3 regions of the Paenibacillus sp. FSL R5-0887 genome follow, and region 1 is predicted to be linked to each of the others. Evidence: riboswitches for the same ligand, from Rfam matches in the RefSeq annotation. Region 1 holds a riboswitch; each other region holds the start of a gene.
The links. A riboswitch is a leader RNA that binds a small molecule or an ion and turns the genes downstream of it on or off. The one in region 1 is predicted to bind cyclic di-GMP.

Region 1 (5,040 bases):
ATTCGTTTTGCGTTAGATGGCATCACCTCTTTTTCACATAAGCCGCTTAAGATTGCTACGTATATTGGATTCTTCCTTTCATTCTCTAGCTTTCTCTATTTATTTTTCGTCTTGTTTCAAAAGATATTTTTTACCTCCTGGACGGTTCCGGGCTGGGCTTCCATTGTAGGCGTTAATCTGCTCTTTAACGGTATCGTTCTGATGCTGTTGGGTGTGATTGGGGAGTATATCGGACGGATTTATGACGAGTCTAAAGATAGACCGCTATATATTGTTAGTGAGACTAAAGGCTACCAGAACGAAGAACAACTGGACCGCCGGAAGGACCACAATGATGTCAGATAAGAACTTGCGCGCTGCATTCATACAGTTCCTCAAATTTAATGCCGTAGGTTTGCTCAATACGCTTATTGATTTTGTGATTTTTACATTGTTGAATTCACTAGGGATGGTATACGCATTGGCGCAGGTGATCTCCTATAGTGCAGGCACGGCGAATAGCTTTATTTTGAATAAAAAAGTTACCTTTCGTGATCGCAACCGGGGGAATAAAGAAGGCTTCGACCGCGTGCAGCTGGTCAAGTTTATCGTGCTGAATCTGGTAGTGCTCGGAATATCACTGCTGCTAATGCATCTGTTGACAGACAAACTAGGTATTCAAGTCTTGATCTCGAAGGTGCTGGTTACCTTTATCACGGTGATCATCAATTTCTTTGGAAGTCGTAAATGGGTATTTTAAACATTAATTTCAGGCAGAAGGAGTTGCTATGCTTAAAGGCAAGTAGCTGTTTCTGCTTGATTTGTATATAACCATAGAAACAATATACGGAGGTGAATAACATTGCGTAAATTCTCCTATCTACTCATACTGGCTGGGATACTTATCATGTTATATCCGACAGCTAACGAATGGTACAACGACAGGCAGCAGGAGAAGTTATTAGAAACGGCTGAACTAAGCACTGCCGATAGTACTCCCCAGTCAGATCTGAGGAGCAGGTATGCTGAAGTTACTCAGCTGTTAGCAGAGGAATCGGTTCTGGATGCCCAGGCACAGCCCCAACCCCAAGAGACAGAAAAGCCTGAACCGGAGATTGAAGTCGGTGGCAAAGTAATCGCACTAATTGAAATCGATAAGATTGATTTGAAGCTGCCTGTATTAGAAGGGGCTACAAAAGCTAATATGAAACATGCTGCAGCCCATATGAAAGAAACGGCACCCCTTGGAGAGATCGGGAATGCTGCAATCGCGGCGCATCGGGCTCGAACTACGGGTCGTTTGTTTAACAGATTGAATGAGGTTGTTGTGGGGGATGTTATCACGGTAAAGACTAGTGATCAGGTGTTTAACTATGAGGTATACGATATTTCTGTTGTAGATCCGAGTGATGTCTCCGTTCTTGACGGGAATGACAAGGATAAGATTCTTACTCTGATTACATGTGATCCGCTAGTGAATCCAACGCATCGGCTGATTGTTCATGCCAAATTAACAAAATGAGAATAGTGAATGACAAGAAAACACAAATACCGGGAGATATTTATAAAATAATGGGTAATCTAGTAAATTAGGTCTTGTTCACAACTATAAATATGATAGTATTATACTATGAAAGCTAAACACGATAACGGCAAACCTTCCGAAAGGTAGGGACGCAAAGCTAAAGGGCCTTTTCCCGAAAGGATGGCAGCCAGCTACCGAATGAAGAGGCTTTTTTTGTTTGTTTCAAATGGATTCTATCAATTATATCTAGTAAAGCTAGAACAGATAGAGCTTATACGATAACGGCAAACCTATCGAAAGGTAGGGACGCAAAGCTAAAGGGCCTTCCCGAAAGGATGGCAGCCAGCTACCGAAAGGAGTTTTATCCGTGAAAAAGGTTTATTTTATGCTGGTGGCGTTGTTCGTCCTAATGACTTCAGTTCCGGTAAGTACAGCTCAAGCTGCAAGTGCAGATGCCAGCTGGTTGATTACATCCAAAGTGGCTCAAGGTGTTATTGGTATTAACTATGATATTCCGAAAGATAAAAGAATCAAACTCATGATCACCAAAGATAACAGCAGCTATACATATAACTTGTATGCTTCTGGACAAGCTGAGGACTTCCCTTTGCAACAAGGAAATGGGACTTATAAGGTTTCTGTTCTGGAGAATACAACCGGCAATAAATACAAAGCGTTATATTCCGAAGTAGTAGACGTAACCATGAGTGACTCGAATTCCGTATATTTGGGCTCCGTACAGAATGTGAAATGGAGTTCTTCTGATAAAGCGATTGTCAAAGCTAAACAATTAGTACAAGGCAAAACAACAGACGAAGAGAAAGTTAAAGCGATCTATAACTATGTAGTTGCGAATGTACAATATGATTACTCTCTTGCTAATAGTGTAACTACTGATTATATTCCAAGCATCGATAAGACATTGACTACTAAAAAAGGGATTTGCTATGATTACGCTTCTCTTTTTGCCGCAATGCTGCGGAGTGTAGATGTTCCTGCTAAGTTGGTAATGGGGAATACAAGCTACGTTACGCAATATCATGCCTGGAACGAAGTGTTGCTTAATGGGAAGTGGGTTACCATTGATACTACAGTGGATGCAGGACTTTCAAAGAGTGATAAGAAAACCGATTTAATTAAAGCCTCAAGCAAATATACTGCGGCAAAATACTATTAAGTTCGTCGCTAGAAATATAACCCTATTAAATAAACAACTAGCTTAATTATTAAGCTAGTTGTTTATTTTTATATTAGGGGTTGCTTTTCTATTAATAGTTGGGGTATTATAGGTAAGCGTTGTTAGACAGCGTACAGGCGATATAGACGAGGCTGATAAAAAGCTTCGAAAAATAAAGCTTGCATTTCTGAAAACAACATGATATATTATAAGAGTTGCTGCTGAGACATTAAACGGCGCCAACGAGAACTTGATCTTTGAAAACTGAACAACGAGTGAGTAGGAAATCACGCAAGTGAAATCCAAATTAGAGAATTAATTTTCTCGTCAGATGTTTCAAAATGAGCATATCGCTCTTTTCAATACTAATTGGAGAGTTTGATCCTGGCTCAGGACGAACGCTGGCGGCGTGCCTAATACATGCAAGTCGAGCGGAGTCATTTTGAAAGCTTGCTTTCAAAATGACTTAGCGGCGGACGGGTGAGTAACACGTAGGCAACCTGCCCTTCAGACTGGGATAACTACCGGAAACGGTAGCTAATACCGGATAATTTCTTTTTTCTCCTGAGAGAAGAATGAAAGACGGAGCAATCTGTCACTGAGGGATGGGCCTGCGGCGCATTGGCTAGTTGGTGGGGTAACGGCCCACCAAGGCGACGATGCGTAGCCGACCTGAGAGGGTGAACGGCCACACTGGGACTGAGACACGGCCCAGACTCCTACGGGAGGCAGCAGTAGGGAATCTTCCGCAATGGGCGAAAGCCTGACGGAGCAACGCCGCGTGAGTGATGAAGGTTTTCGGATCGTAAAGCTCTGTTGCCAGGGAAGAACGTCCGGTAGAGTAACTGCTATCGGAGTGACGGTACCTGAGAAGAAAGCCCCGGCTAACTACGTGCCAGCAGCCGCGGTAATACGTAGGGGGCAAGCGTTGTCCGGAATTATTGGGCGTAAAGCGCGCGCAGGCGGCTATTTAAGTCTGGTGTTTAAACCTTGGGCTCAACCTGAGGTCGCACTGGAAACTGGGTGGCTTGAGTACAGAAGAGGAAAGTGGAATTCCACGTGTAGCGGTGAAATGCGTAGATATGTGGAGGAACACCAGTGGCGAAGGCGACTTTCTGGGCTGTAACTGACGCTGAGGCGCGAAAGCGTGGGGAGCAAACAGGATTAGATACCCTGGTAGTCCACGCCGTAAACGATGAGTGCTAGGTGTTAGGGGTTTCGATACCCTTGGTGCCGAAGTTAACACAGTAAGCACTCCGCCTGGGGAGTACGGTCGCAAGACTGAAACTCAAAGGAATTGACGGGGACCCGCACAAGCAGTGGAGTATGTGGTTTAATTCGAAGCAACGCGAAGAACCTTACCAGGTCTTGACATCCCTCTGAATCCACTAGAGATAGTGGCGGCCTTCGGGACAGAGGAGACAGGTGGTGCATGGTTGTCGTCAGCTCGTGTCGTGAGATGTTGGGTTAAGTCCCGCAACGAGCGCAACCCTTAACTTTAGTTGCCAGCAGGTAATGCTGGGCACTCTAGAGTGACTGCCGGTGACAAACCGGAGGAAGGTGGGGATGACGTCAAATCATCATGCCCCTTATGACCTGGGCTACACACGTACTACAATGGCCGGTACAACGGGAAGCGAAGCCGCGAGGTGGAGCCAATCCCATCAAAGCCGGTCTCAGTTCGGATTGCAGGCTGCAACTCGCCTGCATGAAGTCGGAATTGCTAGTAATCGCGGATCAGCATGCCGCGGTGAATACGTTCCCGGGTCTTGTACACACCGCCCGTCACACCACGAGAGTTTACAACACCCGAAGTCGGTGGGGTAACCCGCAAGGGAGCCAGCCGCCGAAGGTGGGGTAGATGATTGGGGTGAAGTCGTAACAAGGTAGCCGTATCGGAAGGTGCGGCTGGATCACCTCCTTTCTATGGAGAATCGTTCTCTGCAATGAGAACATTCAAATCGGAAGCTAAGCTTCCAAAACTCAGGTTTAGGCCTGTTACTCACTCGTTGCTCAGTTTTGAGAGTTTAAGCTCTCAAGTAAGACTTGATCCTTGAAAACTGGATACCGAAACGAATTTGCGTTTTAGAACATCTTTTAGCAACTTGTGTAAACAAGTAAATGTTATTAGTGAGATGATTCCAAAGAGAATGTCATCGTATGATATTTTCCTGCGGAAAAATCAAGGTTAAGCTAATAAGAGCACACGGAGGATGCCTAGGCGCCAGGAGCCGAAGAAGGACGTGGCGAACAACGAAACTGCCTCGGGGAGCTGTAAGCAAGCTTTGATCCGGGGGTGTCCGAATGGGGAAACCCAGCTGTGGTAATTCGCAGTTACTCATTTCTGAATACATAGGAA
Region 2 (5,040 bases), 820 kb from region 1:
GGTCAGTTCCTGTAAAACCAACTAACACATCATTTCTATACACTTCATATCCTAAAAAGTCTTGCTTAAGCTCTTTATCTATACTGAAACTTAACGTGTTCGTTCTAGCCGTGGTGTTAGGTGTGATATTAACCTTAATGGCCAGATTTTTATCCGCTATTCCAGTTCCCTCATAATTAATCACCGAGTTATTTAAATACCATAACTTTTGCGGTACCGGATACTTGGCTACTTTCGCTTTTGTCTCAGGATTCACAGTGAAGCCATGTCTGGCAAAATAGCTGCTTAAGTCTAATCCCAGTACTTCGGAGGAGAACTCCACCAAATACTGCTGCTTGGAATTGTCACCGTTGGTAAGGGTGACCTTCCGCTCCCGATATAGCTTGGTCAGCTCTGTCCAGTATCCCGGATGTGCCAGCTCCAGCTGCCAATAGGCTCCGAGTTGTGCAAATAAGCCCTGCTGATTCATAACCACTTTGTTTTCTTCGAGGACATATTTATAGATATCTGATTCATACGGTATACGATTATCTATCGAATTCGCTGCGACAGACATAAACATAGACACCATATTATTAGTTACTTCGCCATATTCCCGTTCACCCATAGCCAAGCGATGCCCAATTTCGTGATTCAGTCCCCAGCCCGGATAGGCTTTATTAAAATCACCTAACATGGTTCCTACTGTTCCAAGTTGGATCCCTGTATGATCTCCCGCTGCATACATCGCACCATAAGGCTGCATCAAGCGAATATTCTCACGAATTAGCTTGGCATCATGAATCTCGCTACTGCCATCCAAGCCATAGAAGGCAAAAATGCTCTTCATCCAGGTGTCATACCCAGTTACGGTGTCCAGCGGGTTATTTCCTTGCGTAATATATTTGTTGTACGCCTCCGTCGCCGTTCCTGTGAATATAACATGATCGCTGGCCATTTCTACCACATCTATGAGTTTACGATCTTGAACATTTGGATGAGCCGCTTTATCTTCGTCCAGTCTTTGTTTGTATGTGATTAAGAAGGTTTTGAATTGTTCTGGATCCGTGGTCTTGGTCATAAAAGGAATCTTTTCTAAACCTTCGAAGCGGATCAATGGCGCTTTCCCTTGTTCCTCAGCTGTATATGGATTGACGATATACACTGTTCCGCCCTTAGTCACTTCATGTACATAATAACTATTCGTAGCAAATTCAGGAACGGTTATAATGTTCTTACCTGGACGCAATTGCACACCTCTAGCCCAAACATTCCAAGCGGCCTCTTGTTGAGAAAAGACTAAAGAAGGTAGCTTATCGTTAGAAGCTGCGTCCACATAAACGTTGATCGTATCTCCAGGCATTGCAACGAGACCTGTAGGCTGGTTGTTCGTACCAAAACCAATTCTCAGGTTTTCCTGCGCATGCTTTTTCATATCTCCACGTTGTTCCGCCTCAATGATGGTGCCTTCGGTTTGAACTTCACCATTCACTAGCTTCTTAGCTAAATCCAAAGAATCTTTCAGGATTGGATAGAGCGGATGTACCTTTGCCGCTTCCTCTAGTGCATTGATTTTTGCAACGTTATTATAAGCAGGCACAACCGCACTCATCGTTCCATCTGTGAAAATACCATTTACAGCTTCGCTTACTTTATCTTCTGTATAAAATCTAAATTCAGCCGCAAAAGGTCTGTTGATATTAGCTTTTGTGAACTTAAATTTTAATCTTTTAAACTTCTTCGGTTCGAATTTAAATTCCAGAAAGTCATTGGTACTAATCGCGGTTCCGCTAGATACAAGTTGGAAGGTCTCTCCTTTACTCGTCTCTGATGCATAGATTTCAAAAGCCTCTGGGAATCCTTTGCGGTTATCTCTAGCCAAAAAAGCTACTCTGTCCAGCACTTCCGCTTGCGCTAGTTCAAACACAACTTCATTCGTGAAGCTTGCATCATTGTTTTTGTTCGTTTCCCAATGCGTAGTGGGCTGGTCATCCAGCATATATTCAGGCTTCGTACCTGAGTAGCTTCCACCGTTCACCGTTACTTTTGATACGTTTGCATTCGGCATTCTATAAGCTTGGCTATAGGCATTTTCATAGGCTGTTCCATACCCTTTTAGCTTCGAAACCTTGGCTGCCGTTGCCTCTACCTGATGGTTCTCCAAAAGGATCTTTGCATTCTCTATCTCTTCTTTAAACTGCGCATACAGTGGATGTGCCTGCACTTCATTCTCTAAAGCTGTTAATTTCTCTGCCGTATCAAAGGCAGCACTAACTTGGCTCAAGGTATCATCTGTAAATAAATTTTTCATTTTAGCAGAAACACTATCCTCTTTATAAAAAGAAAACTCAGCAGCACTCGCCCAATCTTGGTTCGCTTTTTTGAAGACAAATTTAAGTCTCTTAAAAGCCGTAGGTGCGAACTGAATCTCCACTACATCACCGGTTGAGCCTGTATATTCTCCAGAAGACACGAGCGTAAAATCACCCGCATCGGTAGTGGAGCCGTAGATATCAAATTCTTGAGCAAAACCTTTACCTTTAGCACCGGATTGCCTAGCCGCGTATACCATTCTATTTAATTCAGTGGACTCATTGAAAACAAACACAACCTCATTCGTAAACGTTGAACTATTCGGTTTGCCAGTCTCCCAATGCGTGCTCATATCCCCATCCATAGCCTTAGCTATAGGCGAGCCTGAGTAGTTGCCACCGTTATTTGTGATGGATTTAATATTTGCTGGATTCATTCTAAAAACCTCATTATAGGCATTTAGAGCATCCTTGCCGTACAGCTCAAACGGAATAACCGAGGCGTTGCTTAATAAGTTAACCTTACTTTGCGCCACTGTTTTTGTTACATTTACCTTGCTTGCCTCACTTGCTAAAGCATAACCTGCCTCACTCGAAAAACTGGCCAACATGGCCGCCGATGTAGCGATCGCAATCATTTTCTTCATCTCTTCTTACCCCCAGATGTCATATGAATCTCTCCAGTGCCCAAAAATGGGCACAAAAAAAACTACCCCAAAAGAGTAGCTTGATTGCGTATAAAGTCGCCTAAAAATTAAGACTTAATTTTTATTAAACCTTAACAAGCATAAACGCCTTCGGCGTCCTTATAAGGACGGTAAGCGTTTAAGCGAGAAATATAAGATATTAAGTATAGTTTTATAACTTATACTTTCTTATATTTTAACAAAAAGCGTTACACACTCTTTGGCAGCTGGCTGACAATAGTTATGATAACCTTAGTCCCTATAGCTTTGCGTCCCTACATTTCCATAGGTTTGCCTATGAAGTTTCGAATACATTCAAAGAGTAACATAAGCCTAGATCTGATCGCATGATTAATTGGTATGAAATGAGTATAGGTAATTGCAATTAGTTTTTCTTATGTGATAGATATTATTTATCGACTATCCCGGAAGAGAAGGGCATCCTTTAGGACTGTAGGTCTACTTAACTCCCCGATCCAAACAAACGCCGGAACCAATTCCACACATCGCCCGTGACGGGAATTAATCCGAAACCATGTTCGCCAACTGCGATTACACCATATGCCCATTGTCCGATAGCTATGGCACCCCCAGCGATCCTGCCTATCGCTATCGCACCAAATGCCGTATCCCCTATGGCGATGGCCCCCAACGCTTTTTCCGCGATTGCGATCGCTCCTACAGCCACGCCTGCAATCGCAATCGCTCCCACTGCGAAGCCAAGCCAGCTAAGTGCTATTGCTCCGATCGCTAACCACATTCCCAGTGATATTGCTCCTAAGGATAATACGCCCACGCTTATCGCACCTATGGAAATCAAGCCAACAGCTACATCTCCAATAGCGATTAATCCAACGGCTGTCTTCACACGGGGTTTACCTCCACGGCCATACGCCTGACCTGAGTATCGCCCTAGATTACTGCGAATACTGATGACCGGAAATGAGGGAGAAGGCCATTGATAATCAATCTCTCGTCCATCAAAGCCCCTAGAATCCGCCCAGCGCGTTACAAATTGATGCCATTTCATATCTATCCCGTCCCCCTTTTCAAATTACCTAAATTATACAACCCCGGGGGTTGGCTGTACTCAGACTCTGACCTGAAATTCATCTCATCCTCTGGACGGATATATACTCATTAGGATTACTGTTTGGGAATAGGATCAGGCTTTCCAAATAAATAGCCCTGAAACAACTGATAACCACTCTGCTTAAGCCATTCAAAGTCCTCTCTAAACTCCACACCTTCTGCTAAAGGAACGGATTGGATTTCTAAAGCTTTTTCTAAAAATTGCTTTGCTATTTTCTGTTTGTTCAGATCGCTGGACACACCCTGAACATATTTCATATCCAGCTTCATGTAATGGGGTTTAAGCTCCAATAACATCTCGATCGTGCTGAAGCCCTCACCAACATCATCTAAAGCGTATTCAAATCCCCGGTCCTTGTAATATGTCAAAATAGCTTTCAAATGAGCGAGATCATCCACTTTCTCCGTCTCAACAACTTCAAAGACAAAAAGAGAAGGATCGACGCCTAATTGATTGGCCAGTTCAACGGTTGATCTTAAGCAGAACTCTGGAGCGTAGATCGACGTTGGGATAAAATTAATAAACGTTTTTTTATTTAAGGGTGCAGCATATTTTACAGCCGTCATTCTACATAACCGGTCTAAAGCATATAAACGCCCACGATTCCGTGCCGCCGCAAAAATCTCATTAGGATAGATAAGAGATCCGTCTTCTTTTTTAAATCTGGATAGGAGCTCGTATGCAAAAATCTCTTCCCTTACGTTCACAATCGGTTGGAAGTAGCAAGTAACAAGACCCTTAGTGATAACCTCATCAATCCACTCCATATCAAGTACAGTGGGTAATTCGGATAGAGGTCTCCATGTTTGGTCATCTATACGGAATTCAAGCTGCTCCGACTCCATATGGTCAATACAGAAATCCAGAAAATCCCGCACCCCAGCCTCCTTAATTGTAATCACATTTTCTTCCACCTTATGTATCGTATTACTTCTACTCAAGTGATGAATAACCTCAGGTAAAACCCTAA
Region 3 (5,040 bases), 390 kb from region 1:
TAGTAGCTCTGCAATAACGCAGAGCCACTAAGGATCGACCTTTAATTTTCATCAATCAGGAGACATCCGGAAGAAAAAGTGCACTTGCTGGAACTGTCTCTTTAGCTTGACTAGCACTTTCCCACATCAAGCGGACTCTCGCATCGCCTTCATTCTCGTAATACTCCACCTTGATATCATATAGCTGGCCAGCCTTCAGCGTTATAGTGCCCTTACGCTCAGTACCACTTTGCTTAGTCCAACTATCAATCACGGATTCCCCATTCACCCAGACACGGATACCATCATCTGAGGTAGTGTAAAATGTATATTGCTCATTATATAATGGCTTGATTTTACCGCTCCAACGTATGGAGAACCGATCAATCCCGAGGGCGGCATCCGGCGAGCCTTGCCGCCAATTGAAATCGATTATTGCATCAGTTCTGTTAAGAGCTGCTGCTCCCGACAACTGCATGTTGTTGTAATACTCTCCTGCAAGCCCCTTCGCGAGAGGAATTGCTGCCTCCCCCTCTTCTTCGGAAGGTGCCGGCGCTGGTGCGGCGCTAGGTGTCGGTGCCAGACCAGTATTTAATTTATCTCTGGTCAGGGTATAGTTGCTATTCATAAATGTTTTGATTGTGTCTGCACTGTTATTCTCGTAAAGCATTTTTCCCCAGCTCATCATATACGTCCATTTACTTTGCGATTGCTGAAGCTTCTCCAGATTAGGCATTTCACCATTCTCCCCGATCGCAATCGGTTTGCCTGCGGCTAGACTCAATAAGCTGTCATAGTATTTTTGCTGGTAATCATTTTCGTATATATCTGCTGCCAGAATATCTACTTTATCAGCACCTGGATAAGTTAGCGCATAAGGATCTGACCAAACATTGGGAGCATTCGGACTCCATACCCATAACAAATTATTTAATTTATGAACGTTAACAAAACGGTCATACATAATATTCCATAGTTTAGAAAAGTTATTTTTCTTCCCCCACCAGAACCAGTTCCCGTTCATTTCATGATAGGGTCTCCAAAGCACCGGAACATTGGCATCGCGCAAGCTTTTTAAAGAGACGGCCACCTTATCAAGCTCAGCGATCAGATTGTTATATTGCTTGGTACCCGGTGTAACGTAACTATCGAACTCACTCTGGCTAAGTGTTTTTTTCACATTATCCCAGTCATAAGAGGTGCCCGGCAGGTTAGCATGAAAAGTCATAGCTACGATCCCGCCCGCTTTATTCCAGTTGATGGCGCTGTTCACCACATTTTGACGTTGCCAAGCCATCGTTGCTTCGGACTGACCACTGATCGCACCCATTTCATAACCGTGAAGAGCCGCATATTGCCCGCTGGTTCCCTTCAGCATATTGTTAATTTCATCTGGACTTTCTAAATAGTCATGTTGACCGGCAATAATACCTTTTCCTGAGATCGAGTAAAAATAGTTAAGCAGCTTTACGGCTTCAGGTGAGGCACCTGGGGTAACTGGCGTTCCAGAATTTGAAGCAGCTATGACAACAGACGGCGAAATTCCAACAGCAAGCGGAAGTGCAGTCAGAAACAGGACGAGTGACAGAAATGCACCAAACAATCGATACGTACGGTAAGCTTTCAAAATAATCTCCCTTTCGGTAGCCAGGCTGCCACTCTTTCGAAGGCCCTATAGCTTTGCGTCCCTACCTTTCGATAGGTTTGCCTTTTCAATTTAAGAGAAATAATCTCTCTTACCGTAAGTATCGACGACAATTAATGATATATTTAGTGTTTTTATGACTTTTTTTGATAATTGAGTCAATTTACCTGTTTCAAGAAATTTTGAATTGGTTAAATAGATAGGTTAGACCTATGAAATGAATTGTTGTAGTTCTATATCATTCCAGTCTAAAGTAATACGTATGTTATCTTCTTCTACTAATTCAGACCCCGTCTGTACCTCTATAAACTCAACATCCGTCAAAGCAAGGATCGCGTGCTTCGTTCCTTCCGGTATACGTACCACGTCCCCAGCCTTCACATTATGTTTTTTCTCATTCAGCACAATACTTGCTTCGCCGCTGACGATTGTCCAAATTTCACTACGCTTGCGATGTAATTGATAGCTGATATTATTCCCCTCGGATATAAAAATCCGTTTGGTCAGCACTTCATTGCCTTCATCATATTTCACATAATCAATAACTTTGTAATGGCCCCAACGGCGTTCCTCGTACATCGGTCTTTGTTCAAAGGTCTTCAGCACTTCTTTAATCCGTGGGCTCTCAGCTTTATGGGTAACTAGAATCCCATCCGGGCTAGCCGCAATGATCAGATCCTTCGCACCAATTACCGTAATCGGAATGTCCAGCTCATTAATCAAGCAAGTCCCCTCAGAATCCGCCGTCACAAAACCTTTTCCTACATGCTTGCTGCTCATTTCCTCTGTCAGCGTATTCCACGTTCCAAGATCCTTCCAGAATCCATCATACGGCTGCACCACAATATGTTCTTCTTTCTCCACCACTTCATAATCAAAGCTGATGGAAGACAATAGCTTATACTGCTTCTGCAATTCTTCATATCCTAAAGGCAACCCTTTACGCTGCAAAATATCTAACAAGTACCCTAAGCGGAAGGCAAACACTCCGCAATTCCACAAGGCATTTTGTTCGATGAGCTGTTCTGCTTGTATGCGGTCTGGTTTCTCTTGAAAGTGACTCACCTTCATAAAACCATTTTCCCCCGCCTCTTCGGTGGTAGGAATAATATATCCGTATTTCTCTGAGGCATGTTCAGGAACAACACCCATTAGAGCCAGATTTGCTCCACTTTCCAGCATGGTCCCCTCAAGCATAGCTATGGTATCGAAAAAAGATGCTTCTACATAAGGGTCAACAGGCAATATTGCTACCGTCTCCGCTGGAGAAACACCTGCCACTGAATAAAGATAGGTAGCTGTTAAGGCGATAGCCGGAAAAGTATCCCGACGCTCCGGTTCAACGATAATCGGCACATGACTTCCCAATTGGCTTTGTATCATTTCTACTTGGCCGCGGCCGGTGGCCAGATAAGATGATTCTGCCATCCCTGCTTCCTCCAGCTGTCTCCAGACACGTTGTACCATGGATTCTGGTTCACCTTGAGGGCTTTCAAGTACCTTTAGAAATTGCTTTGAACGTGAGTCGTTGGACAACGGCCATAACCGTTTACCTGAACCGCCTGATAGAAGTACCATTTTCATAGAATGAACCCTCCTTGAATTATGGAAATCGAGCATATTTGAATTGTTATCAAAACGTCAGCTTCCACTTAGCCTTATTTCGAGCGGATGCACTAAAAAAATTTGTTAGGTAGAAACCACTCCAAGGGATTTTGGACTTCCGATCGCTGTTATCCTCAGATTTCCTGATTGAACCGCTTCTCGCGGTAGAAATCCGAGGATAGCATATGCTTTCGAAGCTAGCTTTCCTACGGAAATCTTTCGGGCGAACACTCCGTTTCTACAGTTCCAAATTCCCTTTCCGTTCTTCACCTAACCAACTTCTTCTTAATACTTGATCCGTGCGTACCGGACTGTACCAGCCGGAAGCAAGCACGTTTTTCTAAAGATTTGCTTCTGCTCCGGGGGAGGCAGCTGCAACTGCAAGAACAACTGCAACTACAAGAGCAAGACTAATTGCCACCACAGAGACAGAGACAATGACAACTACAACTACAACTGCTACTGCTACTGCGGTATATAATCAGAGTACCTAACTTTATAAATTGCTTAGAAACTTAAGATAAGGGAACGAAGGGGCGGAGGGGAATTTTGGAACTGTAAGAGCGATAGCGTCCGCCTTTGTCTGCGGATTTCTACCGCTATCAGCGGTTAAAATCAGGAAATCTGCAGACAACAGCGGCTGGAAGTCCAAACATTCACCGCAGTTGCGACTGACACTTAACACAAATCATTAAACCGCTCCAGCCACACTAGCAGAATAACCGCTCAATCCACCCATCTGCGGGCGGCCGACAGAATGATAAACGAGTCCGGTACCCTCAATTTGCTCCTTGGAATACACATTGCGTCCATCGATCAGCACCCCATTGCGCATGCTTTTCGCCAGCTGATGCAGATCAATATCCTTGAGTAGGCTCCAATCGGTCAAGAGGCATACGGCATCGCTGCCCTCAGCCGCTTCCTCAGGCAGATTGCACCAGCGAAGCTGCGGATGATCATATTGCTGCCTGAAATTTGTAGCTGCGATTGGATCATATAGTTTGACTGTTGCCCCTTCAGCCACCAGTGCCTCAACAATCTCTCTGGCGGGAGCTTCGCGGACATCATCAGTATTAGGCTTAAAGGCAAGCCCCCATATCCCAATCGTCGAACCGCGCAGGCTGCCAAGTGATTCATGCAGCTTGGAGATGATCATAAACCGTTGTCCCTTGTTCACTTCGACTACAGATTTCAATAATTTGAATTCGTAATCGACGTTGCCCGCAATTTGAATGAGCGCATTAGTGTCTTTCGGGAAACAGGAGCCTCCATAACCGATACCAGCCTGCAGGAAGGATGACCCGATTCTTTGGTCCATACCCATTCCTTGTGCTACCTCGGTTACATCAGCTCCCACTTTTTCACAAATATTGGCGATCTCATTAATAAAGGAAATCTTCGTGGCCAAAAATGCATTCGAAGCATATTTGATCATTTCAGCACTGCGTATATCTGTTACAAATACATTTTCTGTGAAACCCTTATGAAGCTCGCGCATTGTTGGTTCCAGCTCTGGATTATCAAGGCCAATGATAATTCTATCAGGATGGAGGGTATCGCGAATCGCTGACCCTTCACGTAAAAACTCAGGTGCAGACACGATATCAAAAGAATGTTGGGTATACTTAGAGATCATTTGAGAGATTTTTTCATTTGTTCCTACTGGAACTGTAGATTTAGTCATTATAATTTTGTGCCCTTCCATCGCTTTGGCGATTTCAGCGGCTGCACCCTCAATGTAGGTTAAGTCTGCTTCACCGTTAGGCAATGATGGCGTACCTACAGCAAGAATGATAATATCTGAACGGCGC

Region 2: another riboswitch for cyclic di-GMP. It lies ahead of MKY14_RS27775 (NPCBM/NEW2 domain-containing protein); the one in region 1 lies ahead of MKY14_RS24205 (transglutaminase-like domain-containing protein).
Region 3: another riboswitch for cyclic di-GMP. It lies ahead of MKY14_RS22590 (glycosyl hydrolase); the one in region 1 lies ahead of MKY14_RS24205 (transglutaminase-like domain-containing protein).

What each region holds. Positions count from the first base shown of each region.
Region 1 is NZ_JBBOCE010000002.1:1,416,413-1,421,452, reverse strand. Features, by position in the region: gene MKY14_RS24220 (glycosyltransferase family 2 protein) at 1-345, shown strand, start outside; gene MKY14_RS24215 (GtrA family protein) at 332-739, shown strand; gene MKY14_RS24210 (class D sortase) at 842-1,501, shown strand; cyclic di-GMP riboswitch class I at 1,621-1,703, shown strand; cyclic di-GMP riboswitch class I at 1,778-1,858, shown strand; gene MKY14_RS24205 (transglutaminase-like domain-containing protein) at 1,872-2,681, shown strand; rRNA gene MKY14_RS24200 (16S ribosomal RNA) at 3,048-4,605, shown strand; rRNA gene MKY14_RS24195 (23S ribosomal RNA) at 4,868-5,040, shown strand, end outside.
Region 2 is NZ_JBBOCE010000002.1:2,235,364-2,240,403, reverse strand. Features, by position in the region: gene MKY14_RS27775 (NPCBM/NEW2 domain-containing protein) at 1-2,938, opposite strand, end outside; cyclic di-GMP riboswitch class I at 3,197-3,283, opposite strand; gene MKY14_RS27770 (hypothetical protein) at 3,441-4,007, opposite strand; gene MKY14_RS27765 (EAL domain-containing protein) at 4,124-4,972, opposite strand.
Region 3 is NZ_JBBOCE010000002.1:1,025,056-1,030,095, forward strand. Features, by position in the region: gene MKY14_RS22590 (glycosyl hydrolase) at 56-1,606, opposite strand; cyclic di-GMP riboswitch class I at 1,619-1,698, opposite strand; gene MKY14_RS22595 (sugar phosphate nucleotidyltransferase) at 1,835-3,208, opposite strand; gene MKY14_RS22600 (UDP-glucose dehydrogenase family protein) at 3,921-5,040, opposite strand, start outside.